Regions from separate parts of the Pseudomonas sp. FG43 genome, predicted to be linked through region 3. Evidence: predicted binding sites of a transcription regulator. Region 3 holds the regulator's gene; each other region holds the start of a gene.
What was found. Region 3 encodes sigma-54, which starts transcription at its own class of promoters, with help from an activator protein. Its sites were predicted from a motif close to ANTGGCATNNANNTTGCTNT; they were not measured.
Positions count from the first base shown of each region.

Region 1: the regulator sigma-54 is predicted to act here: its motif matches at 4,159-4,178, upstream of glnK (P-II family nitrogen regulator).
Region 2: the regulator sigma-54 is predicted to act here: its motif matches at 5,216-5,235, upstream of glnA (glutamate--ammonia ligase).

Region 1 covers NZ_JBMDJL010000021.1:29,373-36,808, forward strand. Annotated here, with positions in the region: gene ACODS3_RS21300 (YifB family Mg chelatase-like AAA ATPase) at 1-592, opposite strand, end outside; gene ACODS3_RS21305 (hypothetical protein) at 794-1,468, opposite strand; gene ACODS3_RS21310 (hypothetical protein) at 1,491-1,694, opposite strand; gene ACODS3_RS21315 (hypothetical protein) at 2,129-2,671, shown strand; gene ACODS3_RS21320 (hypothetical protein) at 2,698-3,672, opposite strand; gene ACODS3_RS21325 (accessory factor UbiK family protein) at 3,698-3,964, opposite strand; gene glnK (P-II family nitrogen regulator) at 4,386-4,724, shown strand; gene ACODS3_RS21335 (ammonium transporter) at 4,758-6,095, shown strand; gene ACODS3_RS21340 (secondary thiamine-phosphate synthase enzyme YjbQ) at 6,339-6,764, shown strand; gene sutA (transcriptional regulator SutA) at 6,864-7,196, shown strand; gene ACODS3_RS21350 (HAD family hydrolase) at 7,281-7,436, opposite strand, start outside.
Region 2 covers NZ_JBMDJL010000003.1:147,357-154,792, reverse strand. Annotated here, with positions in the region: gene ntrC (nitrogen regulation protein NR(I)) at 1-540, opposite strand, end outside; gene glnL (nitrogen regulation protein NR(II)) at 537-1,622, opposite strand; gene ACODS3_RS05775 (DUF4124 domain-containing protein) at 1,928-2,572, opposite strand; gene ACODS3_RS05770 (DUF4124 domain-containing protein) at 2,556-3,083, opposite strand; gene ACODS3_RS05765 (cupin domain-containing protein) at 3,118-3,540, opposite strand; gene glnA (glutamate--ammonia ligase) at 3,711-5,117, opposite strand; gene thiI (tRNA uracil 4-sulfurtransferase ThiI) at 5,450-6,904, shown strand; gene typA (translational GTPase TypA) at 7,045-7,436, shown strand, end outside.
Region 3 covers NZ_JBMDJL010000001.1:186,039-193,474, forward strand. Annotated here, with positions in the region: gene mlaD (outer membrane lipid asymmetry maintenance protein MlaD) at 1-447, opposite strand, end outside; gene mlaE (lipid asymmetry maintenance ABC transporter permease subunit MlaE) at 447-1,244, opposite strand; gene ACODS3_RS00855 (ATP-binding cassette domain-containing protein) at 1,244-2,053, opposite strand; gene ACODS3_RS00860 (KpsF/GutQ family sugar-phosphate isomerase) at 2,371-3,345, shown strand; gene ACODS3_RS00865 (hypothetical protein) at 3,345-3,497, shown strand; gene lptC (LPS export ABC transporter periplasmic protein LptC) at 3,510-4,082, shown strand; gene lptA (lipopolysaccharide transport periplasmic protein LptA) at 4,069-4,614, shown strand; gene lptB (LPS export ABC transporter ATP-binding protein) at 4,615-5,340, shown strand; gene ACODS3_RS00885 (RNA polymerase factor sigma-54) at 5,525-7,018, shown strand; gene hpf (ribosome hibernation-promoting factor, HPF/YfiA family) at 7,095-7,403, shown strand; gene ptsN (PTS IIA-like nitrogen regulatory protein PtsN) at 7,415-7,436, shown strand, end outside.

The DNA.
Region 1 (7,436 bases), on a different contig from region 3:
TCTGGCCCTGAACTTCGCTCAAATCCGGGTAAGGCTTGGGCTGATGCAAAAGCCCGCTGCTCTGATAAGGCTGAATAGGCGTGCGCCCATTGAAATGCGCGACCAGTTCCAGCAAATGATTCACCGCAATGACCCGCAACCCTGAAGCCAGACACGCTTCTTCAGCATTCGCCGCCGGAATGATCAGCGTCCGCTCTGCCGCCCGAGCCGCCAGCGCAGCAGGCAAAACACCCTGAACCGGCCGAATCGCCCCCGACAACGCCAGCTCGCCCAGACACTCCACATCCTGCAACGCCAGCAACGGCAACTGCCCGCTTGCACCCAGCAACCCCAGCGCAATGGCCAGATCAAAGCGGCCACCGTCTTTCGGCAAATCAGCCGGAGCGAGATTGAGCGTGATCCGCCGCGCCGGAAAATCCAGCCCCGAATTGAGAATGGCGCTACGCACCCGATCCTTGCTTTCCTTGACCGCGCCTTCCGGCAAACCGACCAGCGTCAGGGTTGGCAGGCCGTTGGCCAGATGGGCTTCGACCGTAACGGCAGGTGCTTCCACGCCAACCTGGGCGCGGCTGTGGACGATGGCGAGAGACATGATCTTCCTTGATGACGAGAGCCGCTTCCTGCGGTGTGTTGAAGGATAGACAGGTTTTTTGGGGGGCTAGAAGGGAACTTCTACTGTTTGTGTCGGGGGAGTAGGTTTTCCTGGGCGTGTTTTTCATGAGTGGTAATTGAGCAAGCGTCAACGCTCCACGCTTAGGCTCGCCCAAAACCTGTCATTCTACACGTAGCGGTTCTATGGCTTTGCTACCTCAGCCGGCGCTGGGGGGTGTTGCAGTGCAATAGTCGGCTCGGCTAATGGTTTATGGTAACCCAGCATTGCGTAGATCATGGCCACAGTGCAGACGAGCAGCGTAGCTCCCATCATGAAATAGTTACGCACCTCTCGATTGGTCTTGGTCAACTGCCTTACTAGATCATCGCGGTTGTCTTCAAGCTCCTCGTACGTAATGCGAAGATTTTCGAGGTGCGCTGAGCATTCTTCATAGTAGTCAGCTCGTTTCTGCTTTTCTTCCTTGGATTTAGAGAGCAGCTTCTGCGCAGCTTTGATTCGTTTACGGAGGTCCGAGTAGTGCGGAATGACATCCTTGATGGCTACACCTGCGAAGTCATTTTGGAATTTCTTGATCAGCTCTAATTGGTTGATGATCCCCGCTTCTACGGCATCATAGATGGCTCGTTTACAGTGATTTTCAGCTTTGCTTAGCTGCGTTTCAGGAGCTTCCCCGGTTCCTGCCAAATACTGGGCCATGTGATAGCCAGCGTAGCGCAGCTCATTTATCGCGGGAATGGACAGCTCGCCATTGAGGTTTTCGACCAGCTTGATCTTGTTCTCGGCGAGTTGGAATAGGCGCACCAATTCATGGGCGTGTGCGCGCTGATCCAACTCCTGCACATCAGGAAGGGACAAGTTTGTCACGATGTAAGCTTTCTCAGAACGAATGGAGAGCGAGCTGGCGCTTGCGAGCTTCGAGTTTGTCTGCCGTCATGTATCGGCCGCGCTGCAGATTCACATTGCCCCGAGCATAGGAACGAACAATTTTATGCGCCACGACAGCATCTGCTTCAATAGAGCGCTTCTCGGGTATGGGGGCAAAGGTAGGGAGCAAAGCCCTAAGTAGCATCTTGAACCACATTCTATGATCCTTCCTTTGAATAATTCGGCTGACGCTCCTCAATGAGCGTAGTCAGAGTGACATTTTGGAATTAATGATATCATTTTGATATTGAGAAATCCAAAAAACGCCCTTATTGTAGGGATGATTTTCATCGAACTCCATCTCCAACTGATTTTTGGCAAAACTATTGCAAATACATCTGTATAGCTTTGCCTCATCACGCCAATCATCCGCCCTTAAAAGGCAATCGCACAATCATAGATGAGATTGACAGCGGTCGGTTCCATTTCTGGACCACGCCAGCAGAAGATCCTCTGCATGTGCTGAGCCCGGCGCGCGGTAGAAGCCGTGTAATCACGATAGCATTTACTCCCCCCGTAAATTCTTCTGAACACCCACCCCCCACACAGGTCACTCTCCATTCAAGGCAACCCGCATGGAGACCACCGCTCTTGCCAAGAATTCTGACTTCCCAAACCACAGACACAACCTCCAACGCCACCGAACACGATGCCAAGATGTTCGGCTCCCCGAAGGACCGTCTGGATTTCTACCGAAAGGAGATCCAGTACGAAACCACCATTCTGGCCAACCGAACGGATGCCTATCTGACCGCGCAATCCTTTCTGGTGATCGCTTTCGCTTCTTGTATGGCAAACCTCAATCCGGAGTGGGGCAAGCTGTTCACGATGTTTGTGCCGCCGTTTCTGGCGTTGTTGGGGGCGTTGAGTTCGTTGAATGCCTGGCCGGGGATTCGTGCGGCTTATGACATCATCGATCATTGGCATTACAAGCAAAGCGAGTTGCTGCGCAGTGAGCCTATCATGGGAATAGCGTATGACGAATCGCCGCTGTTCAATGAACATGAATCGACGCACAAGGGGTATCGCAAGGCGCTGCTCTTTTCGATGCGTACGCCCTGGATTTTTGCAGTTTTCTGGATTCTGCTCGGCGGTTGGGCTGTTTTTATTCAGGTGGTGGGTTTTGCCGGATAGCTTTGATCAATCCCTTGCTCTGACTTTCAAAACCAATCGGGAAAGTATTGCTCGTAGTTTCTTTTGCGTGGCGATCGATCACCCGGTTTCAGTCTGGCGCGCCATTCGCGATAGGCGATATTCAGGCGTGAACGCCTGAGAAACTCTTGCAGGTCACGCTGGCTCTTCTCTTCTGTTTCCTTGAAAAAAAGGGCTTCCTGGGCATCCTGCTTTTCTCTTTCACGAGGCCAGTTTCGTTCTACGTGATCAATCCATTCACGCAGAATGAAGCTATCGGCTCTTTGCACCACGAAGTGGACCTTGGGTGTGTCGCTGGTCACTTCTCCGCCATCCTGTTCCAGTGCTTCTTTTACAAAGCCGACGAGGCCATAACGCTCGGTGTCCGACCAGAACACCGGCCCTCCGCTCATGCCACTCAGCTTTGTAATGGGAGGTAGTGCGTCGAGATCGCTGTAAAAGGTAACGCTGTGATGCTTGCCATCAGCGCCATTGCCTTCTGCGATGGCTCTTACAAAACCCATGCTCAGGTTGGTGCTGCCTGACTTGTCTGGAACATCCCTTTTTTCGGCAGTCGGGAATCCTGTTGCCATGGCGTAAGGCAGGGGCCAGACAGGATCATGTTCCTGGATCACGAATGGCCGTTTACCGATACTCAGGACATAAGCTTCGATGATTGGAGTTATAGCGACATCGGGCTGATTATTCGCGAAGTCCAGCGGCGCAGATATAAATGGGCCCCTGATCGTCAGCCCCTTGTTTACCGGGCAGAAGTAACGAACGGGTTGATAGCTCTCGGCTGCCTGATGAGCAAGATAATCCACTACATGCTTGGCGGTGATGGCGTAGCACTTATTGCCATAGCGAATAAATGTGACCGTTCCCGTCAGGTCGTCTGGCTGGGGAAGGAAGCCACGATGCCCGAATTCCAGCCTGTGCAGCGCCAGGGTCGCTGAATGAGCCTTGGCGCCGTCAAGGTCATCGTGAAATTGAAACGTTGCCATGCATCCCTTCTTATCGCTCCAGACGTCAGTCGTCCCGGCCGCTGGCCCCGATCTTTTCTTCCATCTGCGCCACCTTGGCCTCCAGCGCCTCAAGGCGAGCCCGCGTGCGGGCAAGGACGGCCATCTGGCTGTCGAACTCTTCGCGGCTGACCAGATCCAGTTTGCTGAAGCCGCTTTGCAGCAGGGCCTTGAACTGGGTCTCGAATTCGTTGCGTGGCAGTGGGGTTTCGCCGTTGAACAGGCGGGAGGCGTGGCCGCTCAGGGCGTCGAGGAAAGCTTTGGGCGCGAGCATGATGTTTTTCCTGAATCAGATGGGCGGCAGTGTAGCACGCAGCGTCTATAGTCATTTTCAGTGCATTGGCGATGCACAGTTATTGAGCGTCGTGGCGTGCACGAGTGCACTGTAGTTGTGCGTTGTTCGGTGGTCGATAGGGTTTTCACGGCTGAAAAAGTGCTCAAGGCCCTGTATTTGATGAATATTCAGGAGATGGCAAGCTTTCTGCTTAATGGCTTGTGACCCATGCACTGATGCAGTCGCTGTGACGAATGCAGTGCGGCAGGCGGAGCGGGGATGTGTTTCGTCAGAAGCGGTTTTCTGGAGTTGGTCTGGCCTTTAACCGGCGGCCGACACGTTACAAAGCCAGGCACTGCGCTTAGACTTGAGTCGGGTTTGTTTTCCTGGGGCAAGTCCACCAATTCGGGAGAAAGTTTTCATGAAGCTAGTCACTGCCATCATCAAGCCGTTCAAGTTGGACGACGTGCGCGAGTCGCTGTCCGAAATCGGCGTGCAGGGCATCACTGTTACCGAGGTAAAAGGTTTCGGTCGCCAAAAGGGACACACCGAGCTGTATCGCGGTGCTGAATACGTAGTCGACTTCCTTCCAAAAGTGAAGATCGACGTCGCTATCGATGACAAGGATCTGGATCGTGTCATCGAGGCCATCACCAAGGCTGCCAACACCGGCAAGATCGGGGACGGCAAAATTTTTGTTGTGAATCTGGAACAGGCTATACGCATCCGTACCGGCGAAACCGATACCGACGCCATTTAAGCCGCCAAACCCCACGCCCCAGGAGTAAACAATATGACTCTGCGTCAATTCGCAGGGCTAGGAGCCCTGTTGTCCCTCGTAACCCCTGGCCTTGCCATGGCGGCAGACGAAGTGGCAGCCCCTGTTCTCAACTCAGGTGACACAGCCTGGATGCTGACAGCTACCGCTCTGGTACTGTTCATGACCATTCCGGGTCTTGCCTTGTTCTACGGCGGCATGGTCCGCTCCAAAAACATTCTTTCCGTGATGATGCAGTGCTTCGCTATCACTGGTCTGATCAGCATCCTGTGGGTCGTTTACGGCTACAGCCTTGCGTTCGACACTACTGGTATGGAAGCTGGCGTCGTCAACTTCAACTCCTTCTTCGGCGGTCTGGGCAAGGCGTTCCTGGCGGGCATCACGCCTTCCAGCATCACCGGTTCTGCGGCCCTGTTCCCTGAAGCAGTGTTCGTCACCTTCCAGATGACCTTCGCCATCATCACTCCGGCCCTGATTGTCGGTGCTTTCGCAGAACGCATGAAGTTCTCCGCGATGCTGATCTTCATGGGTATCTGGTTCACTCTGGTCTACGCACCAATCGCCCACATGGTCTGGGGTGGTGTCGGTGGCCTGATGTGGGACTGGGGCGTTCTGGACTTCGCAGGCGGCACCGTCGTTCACATCAACGCTGGTGTGGCTGGTCTGGTTGCCTGTCTGGTACTGGGCAAGCGTAAAGGTTTCCCGACCACTCCGATGGCTCCGCACAACCTGGGTTACACCCTGATCGGCGCAGCCATGCTGTGGATCGGTTGGTTCGGTTTCAACGCCGGTTCCGCTGCTGCTGCAAACGGCACTGCCGGTATGGCCATGCTGGTTACCCAGATCGCTACCGCTGCTGCTGCTCTGGGCTGGATGTTCGCCGAGTGGCTGACTCACGGCAAGCCAAGCGCCCTGGGTATCGCTTCGGGCGTGGTTGCCGGTCTGGTTGCCATCACTCCGGCTGCCGGTACCGCAGGCCCGATGGGTGCCCTGATCATCGGTCTGGCGTCTGGCGTGATCTGCTTCTTCTGCGCCACCAGCCTGAAACGCAAGCTGGGCTACGATGACTCCCTGGATGCATTCGGCGTTCACGGTGTCGGCGGTATCGTCGGTGCGATCCTGACCGGTGTGTTCGCGGCTCCTGCACTGGGCGGTTTCGGTACTGTGACCGACATCGGCGCTCAAGTCTGGATTCAGTTCAAAGGCGTAGCCTTCACCGTGGTTTACACCGCGATCGTGACCTTCATCATCCTCAAGGTGCTGGACGTTGTGATTGGTCTGCGTGTTACCGATGAAGAAGAGTCTGTGGGTCTGGACCTTGCGCAACACAATGAGCGTGGCTACAACTTGTAATTAGCCGTAGCTGCAGAAAGAAATGCCCGGTCTCCGGGCATTTTTTTTATCCGTGTTTTGTGAACCATATGAGTATTCCAGATTCCATTGTCTGTGCTGCTGTCAATGATTCGGGCATATCGGTGCAATGGTTGTAACGTTGCCACAGAGATGATCGTTAACTTGCGGGAGCGGCTTGTTTATTGCGCGCTTTGCTTTTTTCTCAGTCGAGTTAGAATGCGCGCCGAACGTGCGGAGAACGGTATGTGGCATCAATCCAGAATCACCCTCCGGGCAAGGCCTCGCGGGTTTCATCTGGTGACGGACGAGATACTGGCAGGCTTGCCTGAGCTGCGTGGTTGTCGAGTCGGATTGCTGCATTTGTGGCTGCAACATACCTCGGCCTCGTTGACCGTCAACGAGAATGCCGACCCGGCGGTACGTCGTGATTTCGAGCGCTTTTTCAGCCGTCTGGTCCCAGAGGGTACTGACGGATATGAACATAACGACGAAGGTCCTGACGATTTGCCGGCGCATTTCAAGGCCAGTTTGTTAGGCTGCCAGTTGGTTTTACCGGTAACGGCTGGGCGATTGGCGTTGGGCACCTGGCAAGGTGTTTATTTGGGTGAGCATCGAGAGGTTGGCGGTGCTCGCAATGTTCTTGCAACCCTTCAGGGTGAATGGACATGACTACTGTTTTCAGTGGTTGTTGAATTTTTTCCGACAGCCTTCGATTTTTGAGGCTGTTGGGCTATAACTAATCTGCTTTCGCAAGTCATGAGGTAGAACATGAGCGACGACGACAACGATAACGACGATCTGGTAGACGATCTGGAAGGTGAGGAAGACGGCGAGGAGCTTGCTGCTGCTCCTGAAGACGACGCTGCCGACTCTGATGATGGTGCTGAAGTCTCGGCTACACCTGCCAAGGGCAAGTCCAAGGCTGCTGTTTCGGTCGATGAGCTGCCCAGCGTAGAAGCCAAGAACAAAGAGCGTGATGCTCTGGCCCGTGCGATGGAAGAATTCCTCGCTCGTGGTGGCAAGGTGCAGGAAGTGGAGGCCAATGTGGTCGCCGATCCGCCCAAGAAGCCAGACAACAAATACGGTAGCCGCCCTATCTAAGGGGGCAATGACTGTATGAGAAAAAGCCCGCTGTCGCTGCGGGCTTTTTCTTGGGCGATGGTTTTGTAGGAGCGAATGAATTCGCTACAGTCGTTTCAGGATCTCGGGCAACTGGTTCAGGTTGTCAATCTCTGCATCGGGCAGTCTGTCGGCTTCCCAGGTCTTGCCTTGCGGGTTGTACCAGATGGCTCGCATGCCGGCGCGCTGCGCGCCTTCTATATCGTCGCTGGGGTGGTCGCC
Region 2 (7,436 bases), on a different contig from region 3:
GTGGGCGACCAGCTCTTTACCGGTACCCGATTCGCCGTTGATCAGCACGGTGATGTTGGAGTGGCTCAAACGCCCGATGGCGCGAAACACTTCCTGCATCGCTGGCGCTTCACCAATGATTTCCGGGGTGCGGGTCAGGGCAGGTGCAACGTCCAGGCCTTGCTGTTCCTGGGCGTGCTGGTTGGCGCGCTTGACCAGCGAGACAGCTTCATCGACGTCGAAAGGTTTGGGCAGGTACTCGAAAGCACCGCCCTGATACGACGCTACGGCGCTGTCCAGATCCGAATGGGCGGTCATGATGATGACCGGCAGGCGCGGATGCTGCTCGCGAATGCGCGCCAGCAGATCGAGGCCACTGGCACCCGGCATGCGGATATCGGAAATGATCACGTCCGGTTGCTGACGGGCCAGGCGACTCATCACCCCATCCGCGCTATCGAAGCTTTGTGTGGTCATGCCTTCCTGTTGCAGGGCCTTTTCCAGTACCCAGCGGATGGAACGATCGTCATCTACGATCCAGACAGTTTCACTACGGCTCATGTCGAAGCGGCTCCTTGTTCCAGCGGCAGGAATATCGAGAAAGTGGTGTGGCCGGTATGGCTCTCACATTCGATCAGGCCCTGGTGCTGGCTAATGATGTTCTGGGTAATGGCAAGACCGAGTCCCGTACCATCCGGGCGGCCACTGACCATGGGGTAGAAAATGGTTTCCTGAAGCTCGGCCGGAATACCGGGGCCGTTGTCGATGATTTCGATCTTGCTCACCAGACGATGGCGAATGTGCCCGATGGTGAACTGACGCATGGCGCGAGTACGCAAGGTGATTCGTCCCAGGCGCAGCTCGTTCTGGCCGCTGATGGCCTGCATCGCGTTACGCACGATATTGAGCACAGCCTGGATCATTTGTTCACGGTCTATCAGGACGTCGGGGATACTTGGATCATAGTCGCGCACCAAGGTGATGCATCCCTGACTTTCTGCCTCGACCAGGCTGCAGACCCGCTCAAGCACCTCATGAACATTGGTCATGGCCAGTGAGGGCAGCTTGTTGGACCCCAACATCCGGTCCACCAGATTGCGCAGGCGATCGGCTTCCTCGATGATGACGTTGGTGTAGTCCTTGAGGCTTTCTTCAGGCAGCTCTCGGGACAGCAACTGAGCGGCACCGCGAATCCCGCCGAGGGGGTTCTTTATTTCGTGAGCCAGGCCACGCACCAGCATCTTGGTGGTTTCCTGCTTGGACAACTGGGCTTCTTCCTTGGTGATGCGCAGCAGGCGATCACGTGGATGAACCTCAAGCAGCAACAGGGTTTCGCCCTTGTTGAGAATAGGCGTCACCGCATAGTCGACGGTCAGGGTCTGGCCGGTCAGTGCGGTAAGCATGGCTTCACGTTTGGTGAAAGGATGAGCCTGCTCCACAGCCTGACGAAGCGAACTCAGTGCTTCGGCGGACTCGGTGAACAGCTCGCTGATGAATTGCCCATGGCTGCGCTGACCACTGATGGCCAGCAGCATTTCAGCTGCCGGGTTCATGTACTCAAGGCGCAGATCGGCATTGAGCAGAATGGTGGCAGTGGTCAGGTTGTCCAGTAACAGACGGTGCAGCGCGTCGCTGATAGTCATGAATCTTGTTGACCTCTTTTGGCACATTGCAATCGCGGAGGTGCAGGGCTGAGCCGTTCTGGTCAGCATCAGCAAAGCCACTGATACGGGTGCTTAATGGGGTGCTGTATCAGCGAAGTTGCAAGAACCAAACCAAGGCTCCGAAAAGAAGCGTTTTAATTCGCAAAATCGGGCTTTTTTGGGATCGGTGCTCGCATAAAGCGCCGCCTGATGGCTATTTCTGAACCAGAATGGGCTGTCTTGATGCGTAGCAGATAGCATGATGCACCATTAAGGTGCTTTGTTGGCGAGATGCTTTTTCCGGCCTAGAAAAAAGGCAGGATGCTGTTTTCTTCTTTGGGCTTGTCCTTGAGCGGACATTCGGGACGTACGCCGTACTCATTGAGCTTGCAGGGGTTGGCGGCACGTTTTTGTGCCAGCGAGATACGCAGCATGTGGAAGGGCTGGTTGGGCGTCTTTTCAAGTACGCGGCCAAACTCGTCGAAGATCTCGACCGACAACTGATGCGTGCCCCGGTCGATATTGCTCAGCGCAAAGACCGGGCTGCGTCCGGGCTGGCCTACAGGTTGCCCATCCAGGAGCAGTCGATAGTTATGGCCGGGTTGCAGGGCCGGTTCGCTGGTGACGGTCACGATCGCATCGCCACTTGTGCTGCGCACTGTCCCGTCAGGTTCGGGTACCAGAACCCGCAGCAGTTGATAGCGAAACATCGCCCTGGCCTTGGGTTTTGCAGGCGTTGCCTGCCGGGTGGGTGCGGGAGGCGTGCCCGTCATGTTGTTGCTGGGCGGGATCTCTACGCGCTTGGCGTTCTTGTGTGGCTGATCGGTAAACACCCGATTGCCATTGGCGTCGATGTAGGTATAGACGTCAGCCGTTGCTGGCAGGGTTGTCAGCAGTAGCAGGGACATCAGCAGGCCATGAATCAGGCGCATTTCAAGGCCCGTTGACATGGACGCGCTGCACGGTGAGGGTCTGTGTCGGGCTTTGCTGGATGATGCGCTGAGAGTCCAGCACCACTACCGCAAAGCTGTGTTCGCCCCGGTCGATATTCACCACTTGAAGGCGTGGGATATTGGTGGGTGTGCCGTAAGGATTGCCGTCCACCAGTAACTGGAGCCTGTGGCCGGATTGCAGGCGCGGCTGAATCTGCACGCCAATCGTGAAGGTGCCGTTATTGGCGCGCAACGCTTCGTCCGTCGGCAGGTCGGTGAGTTCAAGGGTCTGGTAGGCGACTGCGGGTTGCTGCGAGGCCTGCCGCTCTTGCTGGACGGGAGCGGGATTTCTGGGTGCCGGTAACGTATCGACGCTGTTGAGTGGTGGCAGTACGACGGCCTCGGCCTTGGTGCCATCCGGCGGCTGATTGCTGTAGGCCGTATTGCCATTGGCGTCGGTGTATTTGTAGATCTGCGCAGCGGCGGGCCAACTGATCATCAGCAACAGGCAGACAAGGCAAAGACGCATGAAGGCTCCAGTGACAATACGAGGCATGGCCGTTTTACCGGGATAACGGTGTTCCAGCGGCTCCAGCATAGAACACAACGAGTTCGACCGGTGTATTGCCGGTCTTGCCACGGTGAATGATATCCACCATTTCGGCCAGGGTGTCACCTGCTTTGATATGAATGGACTTGCCTCCCTCCTTTGCTTCGACCGTGAGTTCGCCGGAAAGGACATAGGCTGCGTTTGGAACGGGGTGCTGGTGCCATTTCAGCGTGCTGTTCGCCGGGATGGTGATTTTGAGAATGCTCAGTTCCGGCTGGCCCTCGGGATAAGCCTTATAGAGCGTTCCGTCCCATGACTGGGTGGCTTCGAGCAATGCCCGGGATGTGGGTTGGTTTGTGCCCTGCATGCTTTTGTCAGCGAAAGCCATGTTGCCCAATAACAAGCTGGCGACGACCAGCAGGATTTTGATGTTCATGGAGACCCCCGGTTTTGCGATTGATAGATTTCAAGGCGAAACGCAAGGATTCCAAAAAGCTCGGGCAGCAAGGTGCTAAGTATTTACTACATGTCAGTAAAAAAGCGCGGGAATGAAAAAGGCCTCCCGAAGGAGGCCTCATTTACGCCATCAATGCTGGCGCAACTGGATTAGCAGCTGTAGTACAGCTCGTATTCCAGTGGGTGTACGAAAGTACGTACCTTGATTTCTTCTTCGCTTTTCAGGTCGATGTAAGCGTCGATGAAGTCGTCGCTGAAAACGCCGCCTTTGGTCAGGAACGCACGACCTTTGTCCAGCTCTTCCAGGGCTTCTTTCAGGCTGCCGCAAACTTGTGGGATCTCTTTCGCCTCTTCAGGTGGCAGATCATACAGGTTCTTGTCAGCTGCATCGCCAGGGTGGATCTTGTTCTGGATGCCGTCCAGGCCAGCCATCAACAGTGCAGCGAATGCCAGGTACGGGTTGGCTGCTGGATCCGGGAAGCGGGCTTCGATACGACGGCCGCGTGGGCTGGAGACGTAAGGAATACGGATCGAAGCGGAACGGTTGCGAGCCGAGTAGGCCAGCATTACCGGAGCTTCGAAACCTGGGACCAGACGCTTGTAGGAGTTGGTCGACGGGTTGGTGAAGCCGTTCAGAGCCTTACCGTGCTTGATGATACCGCCGATGAAGTACAGAGCGGTGTCGGACAGGCCGGCATAGCCTTCGCCAGCGAAGGTGTTCTTGCCATCTTTGGCGATGGACAGGTGAACGTGCATGCCCGAACCGTTGTCGCCGTACAGAGGCTTCGGCATGAAGGTCGCAGTGCGGCCATAGGCATCGGCTACGTTGTGAACAACGTATTTCAGGGTTTGAACTTCGTCAGCTTTCTTCACCAGGGTGTTGAACTTGACGCCGATTTCGTTCTGGCCGGCAGTTGCCACTTCGTGGTGGTGAACTTCGACGATCTGGCCCATTTCTTCCAGAGCGTTGCACATTGCGGTGCGGATTTCGTGGTCGTGGTCGACCGGTGGAACCGGGAAGTAGCCGCCTTTGATACCTGGACGGTGGCCTTTGTTGCCGCCTTCCACGTCCTGGTCAGTCATCCACGAGCCTTGCTCGGAGAAGATCTTGAACATGGAGCCGGAGATGTCGGACTTGTATTTGACCGAGTCGAAGATGAAGAACTCAGGCTCCGGACCGACGAATACGGTGTCACCGATACCGGTAGTCTTCAGGTATTCCTCTGCCCGGTGAGCGATGGCGCGTGGGTCGCGATCGTAGCCTTGCATGGTCGAAGGTTCGATGATGTCGCAGACCAGGATCAGGGTCGGCTCTTCGGTGAACGGGTCCAGCACGGCGGAGTCGTCGTCCGGCAGCAGGATCATGTCGGAAGCTTCGATGCCTTTCCAGCCTTCGATGGAGGAACCGTCGAACATCTTGCCGACTTCGAAGAAGTCGTCGTCCAGCGCGTCGCGAGCAGGCATCGTGACGTGTTGCTGCTTGCCTTTGGTGTCAGTGAAGCGCAGATCAATCCATTTAACGTCATGATCTTTGATGAGTTGAACCGACTTCGACATGGTGTCCTCCGGGTGGCTAGGGCCTGGTTATGGTTATGGCCCCTTAAATTTGGGTGATGCCGGCGCAGATACTCTGCCAAGGCAACCTGCCTCACAAGGGAGCAATTTGCATGCCAGTGCCCCGAGTTGGGTTTTTCGCCCCAAACAGAGCCTTTTCGGAGTCAAAAACGGATTTATCGGCAAAATGACGCACCTTTATGGGGCTTTAAAATGCATTGGCGTGCTTTTTTGGTGCGACGATGATTGGTAGTACGATAACTGGTTAAACCTTGAGCAATTTCCGCTATAATCCGCGCCCCCCTTTTTCGGCCGGCACCTCACGTACCGTTTCCATGAAGCTAATCGTTAAAGTTTTTCCCGAAATCACCATCAAAAGCCCGCCGGTGCGCAAGAAGTTCATCCGCCAGCTGGCCAAGAACATTCGTACCGTGCTCCGGGAACTGGACGCGGACATTGTCGTGGGTGGCGTATGGGACAATCTTGAGGTCGAAACAAGGCTGACCGATCCCAAAGTCCTGCAGGGCATCACCGAGCGCCTGAGCTGCATGCCGGGTATCGCCAATTTCCTGCAGGTTGCCGAGTATCCGCTGGGTGATCTGGATGACATCGTTGCCAGATGCAGGACGCATTACGGCGACCTGCTGCCCGGCAAGATGTTTTCGGTGCGCTGCAAGCGTGCAGGGCGGCATGATTTCAGCTCCATGGACGTCGAAAAATACGTCGGCAGCAAGTTGCGCCAGCAGTGCGGCGCTGCCGGTATCGAGCTGCGAAAGCCCGAACTCGTCGTGCGTATGGAAATCCGCGACCAGCGTCTGTTTGTCATTCATGACCAGCATCAGGGCATGGGCGGTTATCCGCTGGGCGCGCTGGAGCAGACCCTGGTCCTCATGTCGGGCGGTTTCGACTCGACCGTTGCGGCTTACCAGATCATGCGTCGTGGCCTCATGGCACACTTCTGCTTCTTTAATCTGGGTGGCCGCGCTCATGAGCTGGGTGTGATGGAAGTCGCCCATTTCATCTGGAAGAAGTACGGCAGTTCCCAGCGAGTGCTGTTTGTCAGCGTGCCTTTCGAGGAAGTTCTGGGAGAAATTCTGCAGAAAGTCGATAACAGTCATATGGGTGTAGTTTTGAAGCGTATGATGTTACGCGCTGCCTCATCTGTTGCCGACCGTCTCGAAATCGATGTGCTGGTGACCGGCGAAGCGATTTCGCAGGTGTCCAGCCAGACGCTGCCCAATCTTTCGGTCATCGATTCGGCTACCGACAAACTGGTGCTGCGGCCACTGATTGCCAGCCACAAGCAGGACATCGTCGATCTGGCGACTGAAATCGGCACTGCCGAATTCGCCCGGCACATGCCTGAATATTGCGGGGTGATTTCGGTCAACCCCAAGACCAACGCCAAGCGTAACCGCGTTGAGTACGAAGAGAAGCAGTTCGACATGGCTGTTCTCGAGCGAGCGCTCGAGCGTGCCAGGCTGGTGACCATCGATCGGGTGATCGACGATCTGAGCCAGAATGTCGAAATAGAGGAAGTCAGCCAGGCGCTGGCCAGCCAGGTCATCATCGACATCCGTCACCCGGATGCCCAGGAAGACCTGCCGCTGGAAGTGCCGGGCATAGAAATACAGACGCTGCCGTTCTATGCATTGAACAGCCGCTTCAAGGAACTGGATAACACGCGCCAGTACCTGTTGTATTGCGACAAAGGCGTCATGAGTCGCCTGCATGCTCACCATCTGCTCAGTGAGGGGCATGCCAATGTGCGCGTTTATCGACCGAGCTAAGTGCCCGGGGCTGTTTGCCTGTGGCTTGCGTCACCGGCCCCCCGACACCAGTCGTCAAGCCGTAACGGCTTTTGCCGACTCAATGTTAATTGCTGCCTGACAACAGTCAGCTCACCGAATCCTCTGATCGAGATACACAAGTGATCGAAAATCTACGTAACATCGCCATCATTGCTCACGTTGACCATGGCAAAACTACCCTGGTAGACAAACTTCTGCGTCAGTCCGGCACTCTGGAGCGTAACGAGCTCAACGACGAGCGCGTCATGGACTCCAACGACCAGGAGAAAGAGCGCGGTATTACCATTCTCGCGAAGAACACCGCGATCAACTGGAATGGCTACCACATCAACATCGTGGACACCCCTGGCCACGCCGACTTCGGTGGTGAAGTAGAGCGCGTGATGTCGATGGTCGACTCCGTTCTGCTGCTGGTTGACGCTCAAGACGGCCCTATGCCGCAAACCCGTTTCGTGACCAAGAAGGCTTTCGAAGCCGGCCTGCGTCCAATCGTGGTCATCAACAAGGTTGA
Region 3 (7,436 bases):
GGTATTGAGCAGGAATTTCCCGATCAGGTCTTCCAGCACAAGCGATGACTGCGTGTCATGGATCGTACTTCCATCCTTGAGCAGAGCCTGGTCACCGCCCACGCTGATACCAATGTATTTTTCACCCAGCAAGCCGGCGGTCAGGATCGAGGCCGTGGAGTCGGAAGGCAGGTTGTCCACCTTCTTCTGGATCTCCAGCGTTACACGACCGGTAAAGGTGTCACGATCCAGATCGATTGCCGTTACACGGCCAATCGGGACACCCGCCATGCTCACCTTGGCTCTGACAGTCAAACCGGCGATATTGTCGAAGTAAGCGTAAAGTTTATAGCTGTCATTGGTCGCACTGGCGCTCAAGCCGCTGACACGCAGGGCGAGCAATAGCAAAGCCAGGATCCCGGCCAGCAGGAACAGGCCGACACCGGTTTCGATTGCGCGGTTTTGCATCAGAAATCTCCAAACATCAAGGCGGTCAGAATAAAGTCGAGGCCCAGCACTGCCAGCGAGGCATATACAACCGTTTTGGTCGTAGCCCGACTGATGCCCTCGGAAGTGGGCTCACAGTCATAGCCCTGGAACACAGCAATCCAGGTCACCACGAAGGCAAAGACGACACTTTTGATAACACCATTGAGCACATCACTGGTGAAGGAAACGCTGCTCTGCATGTTCGCCCAGAAGGAGCCTTCATAGACGCCCAGCCAGTCGATAGCGACCCAAGAGCCACCCCAGATTCCGACCACACTGAAAATGATCGCCAGCAGCGGCAGGGAAATGAACCCGGCCCACAGGCGTGGCGCAATGATGTACTTGAGCGGATCGACCCCGATCATCTCAAGGCTCGACAGCTGCTCGGTGGATTTCATGTTGCCGATCTCCGCAGTCAGTGCGGAGCCTGCACGCCCGGCGAACAGCAGCGCAGTGACCACCGGGCCAAGCTCGCGCAGCAGGGTCAATGCGACCATCTGGCCCACCGCCTGCTCCGAACCGTATCTGGCGAGGATGCTGAACCCCTGAAGCGCCAGCACCATGCCAATGAAAATACCGGACACGACGATGATGACCAGAGACATCACGCCCACAGAATACAACTGCTTGATCAACAGCGAAAAACCGCCGCCGATGCCACCACGCCCTACCAGAGCATGGCCCAGGAAGATGCCGGATCGCCCCAGCACTGCCACGGTATCAATGGCCGAACGCCCAAACAGGCGGATACGGTCCAGCAATGACTTATTGCGCATCAGCGCTTCCCCAAAAGATCTTCACGAAAATCCGGTGCCGGATAGTGAAACGGAACGGGGCCGTCCGGCTCGCCGGTCATGAACTGACGAATGCGCGGATTATCCGAGGACATCAATTCCTGCGGCGTACCCTGCCCCAACACCTGCCCGTCTCCGACGACGTACAGGTAATCCGCGATACTTGCCGTCTCTGAAAGATCATGAGACACCACGATGCTGGTTATCCCCAGCGCATCGTTGAGCAAACGGATCAGACGAACCAGCACCCCCATGGCTATCGGGTCCTGCCCGACAAAGGGTTCGTCGTACATGAGAATCTGCGGGTCGAGAGCGATTGCACGGGCAAGCGCCACACGGCGCTTCATGCCGCCGGACAATTCGTCAGGCATCAGCTCCAGAGCCCCACGCAAACCTACTGCCTGCAATTTGAGCAGGACAATGTCGCGGATCATCTCTTCCGGTAACTCGGTGTGAACGCGCAAGGGAAATGCAACGTTCTCGAACACATCCAGATCGGTGAACAACGCGCCGCTCTGAAACAGGACGCCCATGTTCTTGCGCGCATCGAACAGATCGCTGCGTGACAGCTCGGGCAGGTTCTGGCCATTGACCCAGACCTCGCCTGCACTTGGGCGCAACTGCGCACCCATCAGACGCAGCAAGGTAGTCTTGCCACAGCCGGAAGGCCCCATGATCCCGGTGACCTTCCCTCTGGGAATACGGATATCGACATTACTGAATATGCTGCGCGTGCCGCGTTTGAAGGACACACCTTTCAAATCGACCGCGTAGGCGTCATCGGCGCTCATCTAAACTCCTTGCGATACAGCCTCTCCCTTCTCCTGTCGTGCTCTGACGAGAGACAGACAGTGCGGGCCAGCCGAACAAGCCGCGAACTATATCACCGCAGCAGCACGCCACCCAAGAAGAGAACCTGTTTGTTAGATACCCTGACGCACCTTGCAGACACCCTTTGCATGTTGAAATAAACCTCAGGACAGCCCTTGCAATAAACCTGAAAAGCTGAACAAGCCGCCCCGAATACAACTCCATGACGATCAGACGTGAGGGAATCGTACATTACCGCTATAATCGCCGCCTTTCAGCAAGCCGACTAATTCAAGATATGAGCCGATCCAGCGACCTGACTCAATCCGCGCAACGAACCATCCGCCTCGAAATGGAAGCCATACAAGGCTTGCTTGGCCATCTCGATGGCGATTTCGTGCGCGCGTGCGAAATGATTCTGGCCAGCAAGGGACGTGTCGTAGTGGTCGGCATGGGCAAGTCCGGGCACATCGGCAGAAAGATCGCCGCCACCCTGGCAAGCACCGGCACGACCTCGTATTTCGTGCATCCAGCCGAAGCCAGCCATGGCGACATGGGCATGATTACCCGTGACGACATCATTCTGGCTCTGTCCAACTCCGGCACGACCAACGAAATCGTCACGCTGTTGCCACTGATCAAGCGCCTGGGCATCCAGATGATCAGCGTGACCGGCAACCCGAACTCAGTCATGGCCAAGGCCGCCGACGTCAACCTCAACGTTCAGGTGGAACACGAAGCCTGTCCGCTGAACCTGGCGCCAACGTCATCGACAACCGCCGCTCTCGTGATGGGCGATGCTCTGGCAGTTGCCCTGCTTGAAGCCCGTGGCTTTACCGCCGAAGACTTTGCGTTCTCGCACCCTGGAGGTGCATTGGGTCGACGCCTGCTGCTGAAAGTCGAGAACGTCATGCATACCGGCGACACCCTGCCCAAGGTACAGCGCGGCACCCCGCTACGCGATGCACTGCTTGAAATGACCCGCAAGGGCCTGGGCATGACCGCAATCGTCGACGCCGACGGCAAGCTGGCCGGGATCTTCACCGACGGCGACCTGCGCCGCACGCTGGATCGTCCGATCGATATTCGCGAAACCACTATTGATGAAGTCATGACGATTCACGGCAAGACGGCCCGCCCAGACATGCTTGCAGCCGAAGCCCTGAAGATCATGGAGGATCACAAGATCAGCGCCCTGATCGTCGTCGACGCCAACGACCACCCGGTAGGTGCGTTCAACCTGCAGGATCTCCTGCGTGCGGGTGTCATGTAATGGCCGCCACCCTGTTTGCGAAAGCCCCGAATCCGGGCCATGAGCATGAACAAGTCACCTATCCGGCCGACGATCTGCCAGACTTGCCATTGATCCGGCATGTCAGTCGCGAACAGGGCAGCCTCGAAGCAGCCCAATCCGCCTCCTTATAGAAGCCATTTTTTATGTTCAACAAGAAAGTTCGTACGTTTCTGCTTTTCGGGGTGCTGGCGCTGCTGCTTGCCGCAGCGGGCTACTGGAACATAAGCCCGGAAAGCTTCATGGATCAGCCTGTCGCCACAAAAGACGACACCGCTATCGACTATTACGCCATCAATGCCCATAGCGTGCAGTACCTGCCCGACGGCAAGATGCAATACGACATGACCGCAGACAAGGTCGAACACGTCAAGGCCACGGATGTGACCCTGCTGACCAAGCCCGATCTGCATATGTACCGCGGCACCCTGTTCCCGTGGCACGTCCAGAGTGAACGCGGCGAAGTTTCGCCTGGCGGCACAGAGGTCGAACTGATCGATTCGGTACGTGTTGCACGCACCGACGAAAAACAACGTACGACTATCATTACCAGTAGCCGTATGACCGTATTCCCACAGAAGCAATATGCGCAGACCGAGCAAATCGTTAGAATCGACGCCGCTGGCGGTGTAACGACAGCCAAGGGAATGAAAGCGTATTTGAACGACGGCAGGATGGACCTGCTGTCCAACGTAAGAGGACAGTATGAGTCTCGTTAAAACTCTTCCTTTTTTGCTCGGCCTGGGCGCAGCACTGGGAAGCCCGAGCGCCTGGTCCCTGCCAACCGACCGCGATCAGCCTATCCACATCCAGTCTGACGACGCGCAGCTCGATGACAAGAAAGGCGTTGCCACCTACAAAGGTAACGTCATCATCACTCAGGGTTCGATGAAGATCACCGGCAACACCGTGACCATCACTCGTAATGCCCAAGGCGAAGTCGACGTATTCACCTCCGTCGGCAACCTTGCCTATTACGAGCAGAAACCCTCGGTAGACAAGCCGATCGTGCAGGCTTATGGCGTGACCATCCAGTATTACGCGGCACAAGACCGCATCGTGCTGATCGACAAGGCCAAGGTCATCAATGACGGCAACACCTCCGAAGGCGAGAAGATCGTCTACGACACTGTGAAGCAGATCGTCACTGCCGGCCGCGCCAATGGCGGCTCCAAAGTGACTGCGCCACGCCCGCGGATCGACATGGTCATCCAGCCCAAAAAGAAAACCGAACAGCAGAAGGCCCAGTAAATGGCGACGCTTAAAGCCCAGCACCTGGCTAAAAGCTACAAGAGTCGTCAGGTCGTACGCGATGTCAGCCTGTCCATCGACAGCGGTCAGATCGTAGGCTTGCTCGGCCCTAACGGTGCAGGCAAGACGACCTGCTTCTACATGATTGTCGGCCTGGTACAGGCCGATCAGGGCCGCGTCCTGATCGACGACCTCGATGTCAGCCACCAGCCGATGCACGGGCGCGCCCGTGCCGGTATTGGCTACCTGCCACAGGAAGCCTCGATCTTCCGCAAGCTGTCCGTGGCCGACAACATCATGGCCATCCTTGAAACCCGCAAGGAACTCGACGGCGCTGCACGTCGCAAGGAGCTGGAAAGCCTGCTTCAGGAATTCCACATCACCCATATCCGCGACAACCTGGGCATGAGCCTTTCGGGTGGCGAACGTCGCCGCGTGGAAATTGCCCGCGCACTGGCCACCGCCCCCAAGTTCATCCTGCTCGATGAGCCTTTCGCAGGCGTTGACCCCATCTCGGTGGGCGATATCAAACAGATCATTCATCACCTGAAAGCCAAGGGCATCGGCGTGCTGATCACCGATCACAACGTCCGCGAAACCCTGGATATCTGCGAAACCGCTTACATCGTCAACGATGGACAACTGATTGCCGAAGGCGACTCGCAAACCATTCTGGCCAACCAGTTGGTGAAAGAAGTCTACCTCGGCCACGAGTTCCGCCTGTAGTCGACCCTGTGTGAGCTCTTTTGATGCGAGCTTTGCCTGGACATCCTGTTGACAATGCATTTTTTGTCATGATGCTCTAGGCAAACACTTCAGATTCAGGCATATAACTTGCTTAAGCTGGCGCTTCGGCGCCCTGTAGTGGATGGCGCATGTGCGCCGGCGAATAAGGTGTTTAGCCCCTGCCATGAAACCATCGCTAGTCTTGAGAATGGGCCAGCAGCTGACGATGACGCCGCAGCTGCAACAGGCTATCCGCTTGCTCCAGTTATCGACCCTGGACCTCCAGCAAGAGATTCAGGAAGCACTGGAATCCAACCCTATGCTGGAACGTCAGGAAGAAGGCGACGACTTCGACAACTCCGACCCTCTGGCTGACAACATCGAGCAAAAGCCCAATACAGACGTTCAGGAACCCAGCTACCAGGAAACCGCACCGACTGTGGATAACCTGGAAGACGGCGAGTGGAACGAACGCATTCCAAACGAATTACCTGTCGACACCGCCTGGGAAGATGTCTATCAGACCAGCGCCAGCAGCCTGCCCAGCAACGATGACGATGAATGGGACTTCACCACCCGTACATCCGCTGGCGAAAGCCTGCAAAGCCACCTGCTATGGCAATTGAATGTCGCGCCGATGTCCGACAAGGACCGGCTGATTGCCGTCACCCTGATCGACTGCATCAATAACCAGGGTTATCTCGACGAAACCCTCGAAGAGATAGTCGAAGCCTTCGACCCCGAGCTGGATATCGAACTCGACGAAATCGAAGCCGTTCTGCACCGCATTCAGCAATTTGAACCCGCTGGTATCGGCGCTCGCAACCTGAGCGAATGCCTGTTGCTGCAACTGCGTCAGTTGCCGGTAAAAACCCGCTGGCTGGCAGAAGCCCAGCGCCTGGTAACCGACTACATCGATCTGCTGGGCAGCCGCGACTATACGCAGCTCATGCGCCGCATGAAGCTCAAGGAAGACGAACTGCGCCAGGTCATCGAACTGGTCCAGAGCCTTAATCCTCGCCCCGGCTCCCAGATCGAGTCCACAGAAGCCGAATACGTCGTGCCCGACGTGATCGTACGCAAGGACAACGAGCGCTGGCTGGTAGAGCTGAATCAGGAGTCGGTACCGCGCCTGCGCGTCAACCCTCAGTACGCCGGATTCGTGCGCCGTGCCGACACCAGCGCCGACAACACCTTCATGCGCAACCAGTTGCAGGAAGCACGCTGGTTCATCAAGAGCCTGCAAAGCCGCAACGAAACACTGATGAAGGTTGCCACCCAGATCGTCGAGCACCAGCGCGGTTTTCTCGAATACGGCGATGAGGCCATGAAACCGCTCGTCCTGCATGACATCGCCGAAGCGGTAGGCATGCACGAGTCGACGATTTCCCGCGTGACCACTCAGAAGTTCATGCACACCCCACGGGGCATTTACGAGCTGAAATACTTCTTTTCCAGCCACGTAAGCACCTCCGAAGGCGGCGAATGCTCTTCGACAGCTATCCGCGCAATCATTAAAAAACTGGTTGCTGCCGAAAATCAGAAAAAGCCGTTGAGTGATAGCAAGATCGCTGGTTTACTGGAGGCACAAGGCATTCAAGTAGCCCGTCGCACAGTTGCCAAGTACCGCGAATCACTGGGGATTGCACCTTCGAGTGAACGCAAGCGACTGATGTGATGCAGGCAGAGCCACAGCGTTCCAGCGGCAGGACTCAACACCTGCCTCTTTATGCACTGGCAAAGGAGAAAGCTGTATGCAAGTCAATATCAGTGGACACCAACTGGAAGTGACCAAGCCCCTTCGTGAATACGTTGAGCTCAAGCTCAAGAAGCTCGAAGGGCATTTTGACAAGATTACTAATGTGCAGGTCACGCTGGCTGTCGAGAAGCTGAAACAGAAAATCGAAGCCACTCTGCACATCCATGGTGGAGAGGTCGTAGCCAACGCCGAACATGACGACATGTACGCGGCAATCGACCTTCTCACTGATAAGCTCGACAGACAATTGCTCAAGCATAAGGAGAAGCAGCAGAACATCCTTAAAGGTGCGACAGCTCGCTGACACTCATCCCAATGATCCGACTTGAAAATATCC